2 regions of the Xanthomonas sp. 60 genome follow, and region 1 is predicted to be linked to the other one. Evidence: predicted binding sites of a transcription regulator. Region 1 holds the regulator's gene; the other holds the start of a gene.
The links. Region 1 encodes HrcA, which represses chaperone genes, less so after heat shock. Its sites were predicted from a motif close to TTNGCACTCNNNNNNNNNGAGTGCNAA; they were not measured.

Region 1 (5,461 bases):
GGTGGAGAACACCTGCGAGGCCTTGGTCGGAATCGTGGTGTTCTTCTCGATGATCTTGGTGAACACACCGCCCATGGTCTCGATGCCCAGCGACAGCGGGGTGACGTCCAGCAGCAGCACGTCCTTGACGTCGCCGCCGAGCACGCCGCCCTGGATCGCCGCACCCAGTGCCACGGCTTCGTCCGGATTGACGTCCTTGCGCGGCTCACGCCCGAAGAACTCGGTCACCGCCTGCTGCACCTTCGGCATGCGGGTCTGGCCACCGACCAGGATCACCTCGTTGATGTCGCTGGCGCGCAGGCCGGCATCGTTCAGCGCAGTGCGGCACGGCTCGATCGACTTGCGGATCAGCTCGTCCACCAGCGACTCGAGCTTGGCACGGGTCAGCTTGATGTTCAGGTGCTTCGGACCGGATGCATCGGCCGTCACGTAAGGCAGGTTCACCTCGGTCTGCTGCGCGCTGGACAGTTCGATCTTCGCGCGCTCGGCCGCATCCTTCAGGCGCTGCAGCGCCAGCGGATCCTTGCGCAGGTCGATGCCCTGGTCCTTGTTGAACTCTTCAACCAGGTACTCGATGACGCGGTTGTCGAAATCTTCGCCGCCCAGGAAGGTGTCGCCGTTGGTGGCCAGCACTTCGAACTGCTTCTCGCCGTCGACGTTGGCGATCTCGATCACCGAGACGTCGAAGGTACCGCCGCCCAGGTCGTACACCACGATCTTGCGATCCTTGTTGTCACCCTTGTCCAGGCCATAGGCCAGGGCCGCGGCGGTCGGCTCGTTGATGATGCGCTTGACGTCCAGGCCGGCGATGCGGCCGGCGTCCTTGGTCGCCTGGCGCTGGCTGTCGTTGAAGTAGGCCGGCACGGTGATGACCGCTTCGGTCACCTTCTCACCGAGGTAATCCTCGGCGGTCTTCTTCATCTTCTCCAGCACCTTGGCGGAGATTTCCTGCGGCGCCATGCGCTTGGCATCGCTGGTGGCCACCCAGGCATCGCCATTGTCGTGCGCCAGGATGCTGTACGGCACGTGGGCGATGTCCTTCTGCACTTCGCCGTCGGAGAACTTGCGGCCGATCAGGCGCTTGACGGCGTAGAAGGTGTTCTTGGGGTTGGTCACCGCCTGGCGCTTGGCCGAGGCGCCGACCAGCACTTCGCCGTCCTTGGTGTAGGCGACGATGGAGGGCGTGGTGCGGTCGCCTTCCGAGTTTTCAATGACGCGGGCCTTGCCGCCGTCCATGATCGCCACGCACGAGTTGGTGGTGCCGAGGTCGATACCAATGATCTTGCCCATGGGGAACTCCTGAAGATTATCCGGTGAATCCGGCCCACAGGCCGGTGTATGAATGGGATGTGGGGGAGGCTCGTGGAACATTCAAGCCATCCCGATGAATCGTTTCAGCGATCGGGCCGCGCCCGCCCGGACCGGGCGGCGCGTGACTCAGTCCGCGGCCACGACCACCAGCGCCGGCCGCAGCAGCCGATCGTTGAGCAGGTAGCCCTTCTGGAAGACGGTGACCACGCTGCCCGGGGCCACGCCCTCGGCCGGGACCTGGCTGATCGCCTGGTGGTGCTCCGGATTGAACGGCTGGCCGGTCGGGTCCAGCAGGGTCAGGCCGTTGTCGCCGGCGACCTTGAGCAGCTGCTTGTAGGTCAGGTCCAGGCCGTCACGGAGTGGGCTGGCCTGCTCGCCGGCGGCCTTCAGCCCGGCATCCAGGCTGTCGAACACCGGCAGCAGCTCGCCGAGAAGCTTCTCGTTGGCGAAGCGGCGCGCCTGGTCCACGTCGCGGACCATGCGCTTGCGCTGGTTCTCCAGGTCGGCGCGCTCACGCAGTGCATCGGCCTTGACCTGCTCCAGCTCGCCACGCAGCTGCTCCAGCAGGTCGTGATGGGTCGAGTCGGCTTCGGCGGCCGACGGGGAGGATTCGATATCGTGCTGATCTTGGTTCATGTGCGTTTCCCTGGCGGTGACTCCCCGCCTCCATCCCCCCTAGTGTGGGCGGGATGCTGCGTTTCAAGCGCCAGGGTGCCCCGGACGACGTCCGGTGGGTGAAAAAGCCTCACCAAGCACCTCGGCGGTGGCCTGAACCAGCGGGATCAGCCGGTCGTAGGCCATGCGCCGCGGCCCGATCACCCCCAGCACGCCCAGCACCTGGCCATCGGCCACGTAGGGCGCGGTCACCAGGGACACGCCCTCCAGCGATACCACCCCGGTCTCCTCGCCGATGAAGATGCGCACGCCCGGCGCCTGCTGGGTCCGCTCCAGCAGCTGCAGGATCTCGCGCTTGCTGGCGAACAGCTCGAACAGTTCGCGCAGGCGCTCCAGGTCGGAGAGGTCCTGCACCCCCATCAGCCGCGTCTGCCCGGCCACCAGCATGTCGTCGGCCGGTGGCGCGAAGGCTTCTTCGGCCAGGGTGATGCTGTGCGCCAGCAGCTGCTCCATTTCATTGCGGGCGTCGTGCAGTTCGTGCAGCAGGCGGTGCCGGATCTGCGCAAGCGGCAGCCCGGCAAAGTGCGTATTGAGATGATTGGCGACCCGCTCCAGCTCGGCCGGCTCCCACGCGCGGCGGCTTTCGATCACCCGGTTCTGCACCTCGTTGTCGGCGAAGACCACGATCGCGAGCACGCGCCGGGCATCGAGCGCCACGAAATCGATCTGCCGGAACGCGAACTGCTCGCGCCGCGGCGCGCTCACCACGCCGACGAAATGGCTCATGGCCGAGAGCAGCTCTGATGCACTGCCCAACAGGGCCTGCGTGCCTGCGCCACTGGCCAGCTCGCTGCGCAGCCGGCCCATTTCCTGCTCACCGGGCGGCTGCATCTGCACCAGGCTGTCGACAAACACGCGGTAGCCATGGGCGGTGGGAATGCGCCCGGCCGAGGCATGCGGCGAGCTGAGCAGACCCAGGTCTTCCAGGTCGCCCAGAATATTGCGGATGGTCGCTGCGCTGACATCCAGCCCGGCGGTGCGCGCAAGCGTCTGCGACCCGACCGGCTCGCCATCCTGGATGTGGCGGGCGATCAGGGTCCGCAGCAGGTGCCGCGAACGGGGAGCAAGGTGGTCATGGGAACGCGCCATCGGATCAGCCGGTGAGACTCAGCCACTACATAATGCCCCCTCCCCGGCTTGGCAAGTCATTGGACCGACCTGCCCTGCATGCTAGCTTTGCGCGGCTCCAGAGACTGCAACCCATGCTCAGACATCTATCCATCAAGGATTTCGCCGTAGTACGCGCCACCGAACTGGAATTCGGCCCCGGCATGACCGTGGTATCGGGTGAAACCGGTGCCGGTAAATCGCTGATGGTGGACGCGCTGGGCTTCCTGTCCGGCCTGCGCGCCGACAGCGGCGTGGTCCGCCACGGCGCTGCGCGCGCCGAGCTGTCAGCCGAGTTCGCGCTCGATGCCCAGGCCGGCGCCCGGCGCTGGCTGGCCGAAAATGAACTCGACGACGAGGACCACTGCCAGCTGCGCCGGATCATCCGCGCCGATGGCGGTTCGCGCGCCTGGATCAACGGCCGCCCGGTCACGCTGTCCCAGCTGACCGAGCTGGCCGCCTTTCTGGTGGAGATCCACGGCCAGCATGAACAGCAGGCGCTGCTGGCTCGCCCTTCGCAGCTGGCCCTGCTGGACGCCTACGCCGACAACGCCGAGCCGCGGCGCCTGGTGCGGCAGGCCGCCGCGACCTGGCAGGCGCTGGTGGACGAGGCCGAGACGCTCTCCCAGCAAGGGGATGTCAGCGACCGCATCGGGTTCCTGGAGCATCAGCTGCGCGAACTGGAGCGCGAGGACCTGGACGCCGACTCGATCATCGCCCTGGGCGCCAGCCACCGCCGGCAGGCGCACGCCAGCGCCCTGCTGGCCACCTGCGAGACCACCACCTCGCGCATCAGCGGTGACGAGGGGCCCTCGGCGCTGGAGCTGCTGCAGCAGGTCCGCGGCGACCTCGGCCGGATGGTCGAGCATGACCCGCGCCTGGGCGAGGTGGATGCCCTGATCGACAGTGCCAGCATCCAGCTGCAGGAAGCCCTGGTGCTGCTGGACCGCGTACACGACGACCTGGACGCCGACCCGGAGCAGTTCGAGGAGAACGAGCGCCGGCTGGGCCGGCTGCACGACCTGGCGCGCAAGCACCGCGTGCCGATGGAAGAACTCGGCCTGCAGCGCGATCGCATGCAGGCGGAAGTCGAGCAGCTGCGAGGTGCCGATGTGCGCCTGCAGAAGCTCGCCGGGGAGATGGAAAAGGCCGTGCAGGCGTGGCGCGAGGTGGCCAGCAAGCTCACCGACAGCCGTCAGCGGGCCGCCGCCGAACTTTCCACCACCACCACCGAGCTCATCGCCGAGCTGGGCATGGGCGGTGGCCAGTTCCTGATCCAGCTGGAGCCGCAGGACGCGGCGAAACCGGACCCGCAGGGCGCCGAACGGGTGGAGTTCCTGGTGGCCGCCAACGCCGGCCAGCCGCCCCGTGCGCTGCGCAAGGTGGCCTCCGGCGGTGAACTGTCACGCATCTCGCTGGCCATCGAGGTCGCCGCGCTGGATCTGGACGCCGTGCCGACGATGGTCTTCGACGAGGTCGATTCGGGCATCGGCGGGGCCGTGGCGGATATCGTGGGGCAGAAACTGCGCGCGCTCGGCGAGAAGCGCCAGGTGCTGTGCGTGACCCATCTGCCGCAGGTGGCTTCCAAGGGCCATGCGCATTACCGCGTCAGCAAGGCGCCGGTGGACGGCATGACCCAGAGTGCGGTGGAAAAGCTGGATACGCGGGCCCGCGAGGAAGAACTGGCGCGGATGCTGGGCGGCGTGGAGGTCAGCAAGGAAGCCCGGGCGGCCGCGCGCAGACTGCTGGCCGGCTGAGCGGGCGCTGAGGGGAATGGAAACAGCCGGGCAGCGCCCGGCTGTCAGGCAACGCCCGTCAGCGACGCTTCTTGCGCACGTAGAGCACGAGCGAGTGCTCTTCCAGATCGTAGCCATGCTCGGCGGCGATCTTGCGCTGCAGTTCTTCGATCTCCGCGCTCTCGAACTCGATCACGTTGCCGGAGTCCACGTCCACCATGTGGTCATGGTGGCCACCGCGGTCAAGTTCGTACACGGCCTGGCCGCCCTCGAAGTTGTGCTTGAGCACCAGCCCCGCGGCCTCGAACTGGGTCAGCACCCGGTACACCGTGGCCAGGCCGATCTCATCACCGTGCTCCAGCAGCTGGCGGTAGATGTCTTCGGCGGTCATGTGGTGCTGGGGAGTGCGCTCGAGCAGGGCGAGGATCCGCATCCGCGGATGCGTCACCTTCAGGCCGACTTTGCGCAGGTCGTGGGTTTCCATAGGTCTCCGTTCATTGGCGATTTAGCGCCAGCTGCCTCGGATTGGGTCGCGGTGGCACGCCGGGAGTGTATCATCGGTTCGTTTTCACCAACCGCCATTCCCGATGCGCAATCTCCTGCTGGTCGCCGCCGTTGCCCTGTCCACCACG
Region 2 (5,461 bases), on a different contig from region 1:
CTGCAGTTGGAAACCCCAGCCCGCCGCCTGACCGGCCGCACGCAGCGCCAGTACCAGCGCACCGATCGCCGCGAACGCCACCAGCACGCCGGCGGTGTACCAGAGCGCATGCGAGCGCGCGTGCTGCCGGCTCTCACCGCTCTGCGCCACCCCCAGCACCTTCAGCGACAGGATGGGCAGCACGCAGGGCATGAGGTTGAGGACCAGGCCACCGGCCAGCGCCAGCAGCAGCACCACGGCCAGCTGCGAGGGACCCGTGGGAATCGGCGGGCGGGTGCGCCGGGCATTGTCGGCGCTGGCATCCGGACTCGGCGCGGCGGCACTGGCGGTCGCGTCGGGCAGCGCGGCGCCGTCGGTACCTGCGGGCGGTTCGTTGGGAATGGTGGGGAGCAGCCGACGCGCCGAAGGCTGCGCCACGGTGCCGCTGGATCCGGCGGCGCCGGCGCGGGCGTCGGTAGTGGCCGGCACCCCGGCATCGGCCGCCAGCGCGGTGGAGACCGTGCCCACCGGCAGCGCCAGCTTCACCCGGCGGGTCATCGGCGGATAGCAGATGCCCTCGCTCTGGCAGCCCTGGAAGGTGACTACCAGCGTGGCGTCCAGCGCCTGTGCACGCGTGCGCTGCAGCGGCAGGGTGACGTCCACCGGATCGAAGAACACGGCCACATCGCCGAAATGCTCATCGCGGTGCGAGCGCGCGGCGGGCCACTGCAGCGCGCCCGGACGCACGCCATTGGCGCCCTCCACCTTGAGCGAGGTGCGATCGCGATACAGGTAATACCCCGGTGCCGGACTGAAGCGCAGCAGCACCGTGTTGCCGTCGCCGACCACGGCCTCGAAGCCGAACGCCTGTTCCGACGGCAGCGGCAGCGCCTGATTGCCGGCGCCCACGCCCGGCAGGCGCAGGCCGCCTGCGTTGGCCGCTGCTGCCAGCGGGTTGCCCGGACCGGCAGCGGGCCCACGCGCGGGCAGGCCGGGCGAGGCGGTGCCCGCTCCCCCCGGCAGGCGCACCTGCAGCACACGCTTCTGCGGTGGGTAGCACACGCCGGCATCGGCACAGCCCTGGAAACGGACTTCCACGCTGACCGTGGACGCGCCGCTGTCCGGCGTGCCGGGCAGGGTCCCGACCAGCTGCTGGCGGTAGGTTTCCACCTCGCCGAAGAAATCATCGTGGTGCGCATCGCCCGCAGGCAGCTGCAGCGTACCGGCGTTGAACACCGGATCGGCCTTGACGCTGGTGCGGTGTCGGTAGAGGTAGTAGCCCGGCGCGATCTTCCACCGCAGCTGGATCTGGTCGCGCTCCACCGCGCTGGCCGTCAGCGCGAAGGCCTCGTCCACCGGCAGCAGGTCCTTCTCGCTCACTGCCCAGGCAGGCAGGGAGAAAAGCAGCAGCGCACACAGCGGCAGGCAATGGCGCAGCCGCGCCAGCAGTCCTGGAATCATCAGCAGGGTTCCTCCCGGGTCTGCGCCCGGATCCAGTCAAGATAGGCCGGCATGCCGGACCGCGCTTGGACCGCCACGCATTCCGGAAGTTCATACGGGTGCAGTTCGATCAGCCGCCCCATGGCCGCATCGAGGCGGCTCGCGGTGGTCTTGACCACCAGCTGCAGTTCGTCGTCCGAAATCACCTGGCCTTGCCAGCGGTAGGTGGAGCGGGCGCCGGGCAGGCGCGTGACACAGGCCGCAAGGCGCTCGTCGACCAGGGCATGGGTGATGCGCTCGGCGCTCGCGGCGTCCGGACAGGTGGTGAAAATCAGCAGGATGGCATCGGGGGTGGACATCACCGCCGAGTATAGAGCCCCGGTCCGGTCCGCAGACCGGACCGGGGCATAGGACACGTCTCAAAAGTGGGTCAGTTGGCCAACTGGCAGCTGGCCGGACGCGACGAAGTGAACAGTGCGGGCGAGGCCCATTCCGGGTGGTCGATGAACGGATTGCGGTTGCCCTGGAAGCTGTAGATCACCTCGTTGCGGGCACGTTCGGCGTCCGTCGGCGGATCGGCCAGGTGCCAGTCCATCAGCGTGGACAGCAGCCCCATGTAGGCCGGTGAGCTGGTGGTGCGCACGATCCGGCTGCGGTCATCGGTAAGCTCCAGATCGGGCTCGGATTGGCCGGTTGCGGCATCCTGCCCGCCTTCATAGCGGATGGCCATGTACATCACCGCGCGCGCGATGTCGCCCTTGCGCTTGCCCCACACCTCGAAAGTGCCCTGGCTGCCGTCCGGTGTGCGCACCCAGTTGCTGTTGCCCGGGTAGCCGCCGCTACCGCCCCCCTGGCCGTTGTTCGCTTCGGTGGCGCGCTCGCCGCAGTTGCCGTCGCATCGGGCGAAGGGCTTGTTTCCGCGATCGGCATTCCACTGCGCATCGGTGAGATAGAGCATGTGGGTGTCGGTGTAGGGCGCGTACGGCAGTCCCTTGTCACCGGAGGTGCTGGGGAAGCCCAGCGAGTTCGGCCAGGTGTGTTCGCGGTTGTACGTCAGGCCCCCGCCGGTGCCGGCGCGGTCGGTCACCTTCGCATAGCTGCGGTTGCGGTACGCATCCAGGATGCGGTTGGGGTTGTTCGGATCCTCGTCGGCGATCTCCAGGATCGTCCACGTGTTCGTGCCCGAGCCGCTGTACGGATACACCGTGTGGCCCTTGATGGTTTCATGCAGCGAACAGCGCAGCTGGCCGGGGCTGGAGGTGTTGACGCGCCGGTAATAGGCGCCGGGATTGCCGGGATTGCCCGGATCGGGGGTCGTGGTGCTGGCGACCGTGAACGCGATGCGCGAATCGGCGGCCGGGCGTGCGCCCTGGTCGTCGCTGATGCGGCTGGCGCGGATATCGAAGCGGCAGGCCTCACCGGCCACCAGGGCGGTGCTGGTGGAAACCTTCACCGTGCGCCCGCTGCCGGGGTGGCTCAACGACACACTGCCGGAACGGCCACAGGTGAGGGCGAAGGCGCCGCTGGCCAGGGTGACGTTCTCGCTGAACACCACCTCCAGATCACCCGCCGCAGGGAAGGTGCTGCTGCCCTGCGCCGGCACCGTGGTGCTGACCGACGGCGGCGTGTTGGGGCCGCCGGTCCCCGGGCTGCCGATGAAGGACTGGCCCGCGTTGCAGCCACCGAAGGTCTGCGCAGCCGACGGTGCCCAGGTGAAATGCGCGTACTGGCTGCCGCTGCCGGTCAGCTGCAGGGAGGTGCCGGGAGCGGTGCTGTTGCTTTCGGCGACCGGAATGTTCTGGCTGGTCATGCCCGCCGCCGGTCCGCCCGCCGCGGTGAGCGTGCCTTCGTAACTCAGGAACTGCACGACCCGGCCGGCCGCATCGACCAGCGCGACGCCATCGTTGGGGCCGTTCTGCAGGCCGTTGCTGGGGTAGCTGACCACGGCGATGCTGGCACTGCCGCAACCGGCCGCGGTTCCGGCAGGCACGGCCGTGTTGGCATAGACCGTGGCCGCTGAAGGCGTGCTGCCGTTGTAGAGATGGAGCCGGTAGCCGGAGAGGTCTTCGCCGGCGGTCGCCACGACCTCGATCGCTTCGCCGACATCGCCGGCCGGCGTGCTGTCGTCGTAATGCAACTCGTTGATGAATACATCGGCCCGCGCCGACGTGGCCGTCAGTGCCAACAGGCACGCAACGGCAAGCGGTGACAGCACTCGCATCGAACAACTCCCTTGTTGGATGGTCCCCCCGCCGCGACTGTAAGGCGTTTGCGTTACAGATTGGCGGAATCAGCCATTCCACGGGCACCGCTCCGCCACAGACCCCGTGTGGTGTGCAGGGGGGGGGGGCGCCTCCCTGCGACCCGCCGGAAAATTTTTGCTCGGCAGCCCTTGAAACCTCCGCCCAGGGCTCCATCTCTTGGTCTGTCCCGATCCGTCGGGTTTTTTCACGCGCGATTCTGGCAGTCGCCTGGTTCGACTGCTAAAATCGCCGGACTTTTTCAGCACAATCAACAACTTGAGAGGTCTCACATGAGCAACTTGAAGCCGCTGCATGACCGCGTAGTCGTCAAGCCGATCGAAGCCGAGGAAGTCTCCGCCGGCGGCATCCTGATTCCGGATTCCGCCAAGGAAAAGTCCACCAAGGGCGAAGTCGTGGCCGTCGGCCCGGGCAAGGCGCTGGACAACGGCAGCGTGCGCGCGCCCTCGCTGAAGGTCGGTGACAAGGTCATCTATGGCCAGTACGCCGGCAGCAGCTACAAGGAAGGCGGCGTGGAATACAAGGTCCTGCGCGAAGACGACGTGCTCGCCGTCATCGGCTGAGCTGCGTCCGCGCGACCTGTTTCATCGTAGATCCCGTTAAAACACAAGCCGCCGGACCGCGTCCGGCGCAACCAATGAGGTAATCGCAATGGCTGCCAAAGATATTCGTTTCGGTGAAGATGCCCGCGCCCGCATGGTGCGCGGCGTCAACGTGCTCGCCAACGCCGTGAAGTCCACCCTGGGTCCGAAGGGCCGCAACGTCGTGCTCGAGAAGAGCTTCGGTGCCCCGACCATCACCAAGGACGGCGTGTCCGTCGCCAAGGAAATCGAACTGTCCGACAAGTTCGAGAACATGGGCGCGCAGATGGTGAAGGAAGTCGCTTCCCGCACCAATGATGACGCCGGTGACGGCACCACCACCGCCACCGTGCTGGCCCAGGCCCTGATCCGCGAAGGCGCCAAGGCTGTCGCAGCCGGCATGAACCCGATGGACCTCAAGCGCGGTATCGACCAGGCCGTCAAGGCCGCCGTCGCCGAGCTGAAGAACATCTCCAAGCCCACCGCCGACGACAAGGCCATCGCCCAGGTCGGTACGATCTCGGCCAACTCCGACGAGTCGATCGGCAACATCATCGCCGAAGCGATGAAGAAGGTCGGCAAGGAAGGCGTGATCACCGTTGAGGAAGGCTCGGGCCTGGACAACGAACTGGACGTCGTGGAAGGCATGCAGTTCGACCGCGGCTACCTGTCCCCGTACTTCGTCAACAACCAGCAGGCGCAGACCGCCGACCTGGATGACCCGTTCATCCTGCTGCACGACAAGAAGATCTCCAACGTGCGCGACCTGCTGCCCGTGCTGGAAGGCGTGGCCAAGGCCGGCAAGCCGCTGCTGATCGTCGCGGAAGAAGTCGAAGGCGAAGCGCTGGCGACCCTGGTGGTCAACACCATCCGTGGCATCGTCAAGGTCGTGGCCGTCAAGGCGCCGGGCTTCGGCGACCGTCGCAAGGCGATGCTGGAAGACATGGCCGTGCTGACCGGCGGCACCGTGATCTCCGAGGAAGTGGGTCTGTCGCTGGAGAAGGCGACGATCAACGACCTGGGCCGCGCCAAGAAGGTGCAGGTCTCCAAGGAAAACACCATCATCATCGACGGTGCCGGTGATGCTGCGGCAATCCAGGCACGCGTTGCCCAGATCAAGACCCAGATCGAGGACACCTCCTCCGACTACGACCGCGAGAAGCTGCAGGAGCGCGTGGCCAAGCTGGCCGGCGGCGTTGC

Region 2: a site for HrcA is predicted at 3,880-3,906, ahead of FHY09_RS09490 (co-chaperone GroES). Genes of this name have one in related genera too.

What each region holds. Positions count from the first base shown of each region.
Region 1 is NZ_JAASQW010000004.1:259,600-265,060, reverse strand. It holds gene dnaK (molecular chaperone DnaK) at 1-1,290, opposite strand, end outside; gene grpE (nucleotide exchange factor GrpE) at 1,438-1,947, opposite strand; gene hrcA (heat-inducible transcriptional repressor HrcA) at 2,011-3,075, opposite strand; gene recN (DNA repair protein RecN) at 3,189-4,850, shown strand; gene fur (ferric iron uptake transcriptional regulator) at 4,909-5,313, opposite strand; gene FHY09_RS10950 (outer membrane protein assembly factor BamE domain-containing protein) at 5,417-5,461, shown strand, end outside.
Region 2 is NZ_JAASQW010000003.1:575,805-581,265, forward strand. It holds gene FHY09_RS09475 (protein-disulfide reductase DsbD domain-containing protein) at 1-1,440, opposite strand, end outside; gene cutA (divalent-cation tolerance protein CutA) at 1,440-1,778, opposite strand; gene FHY09_RS09485 (endonuclease) at 1,850-3,640, opposite strand; gene FHY09_RS09490 (co-chaperone GroES) at 3,953-4,243, shown strand; gene groL (chaperonin GroEL) at 4,332-5,461, shown strand, end outside.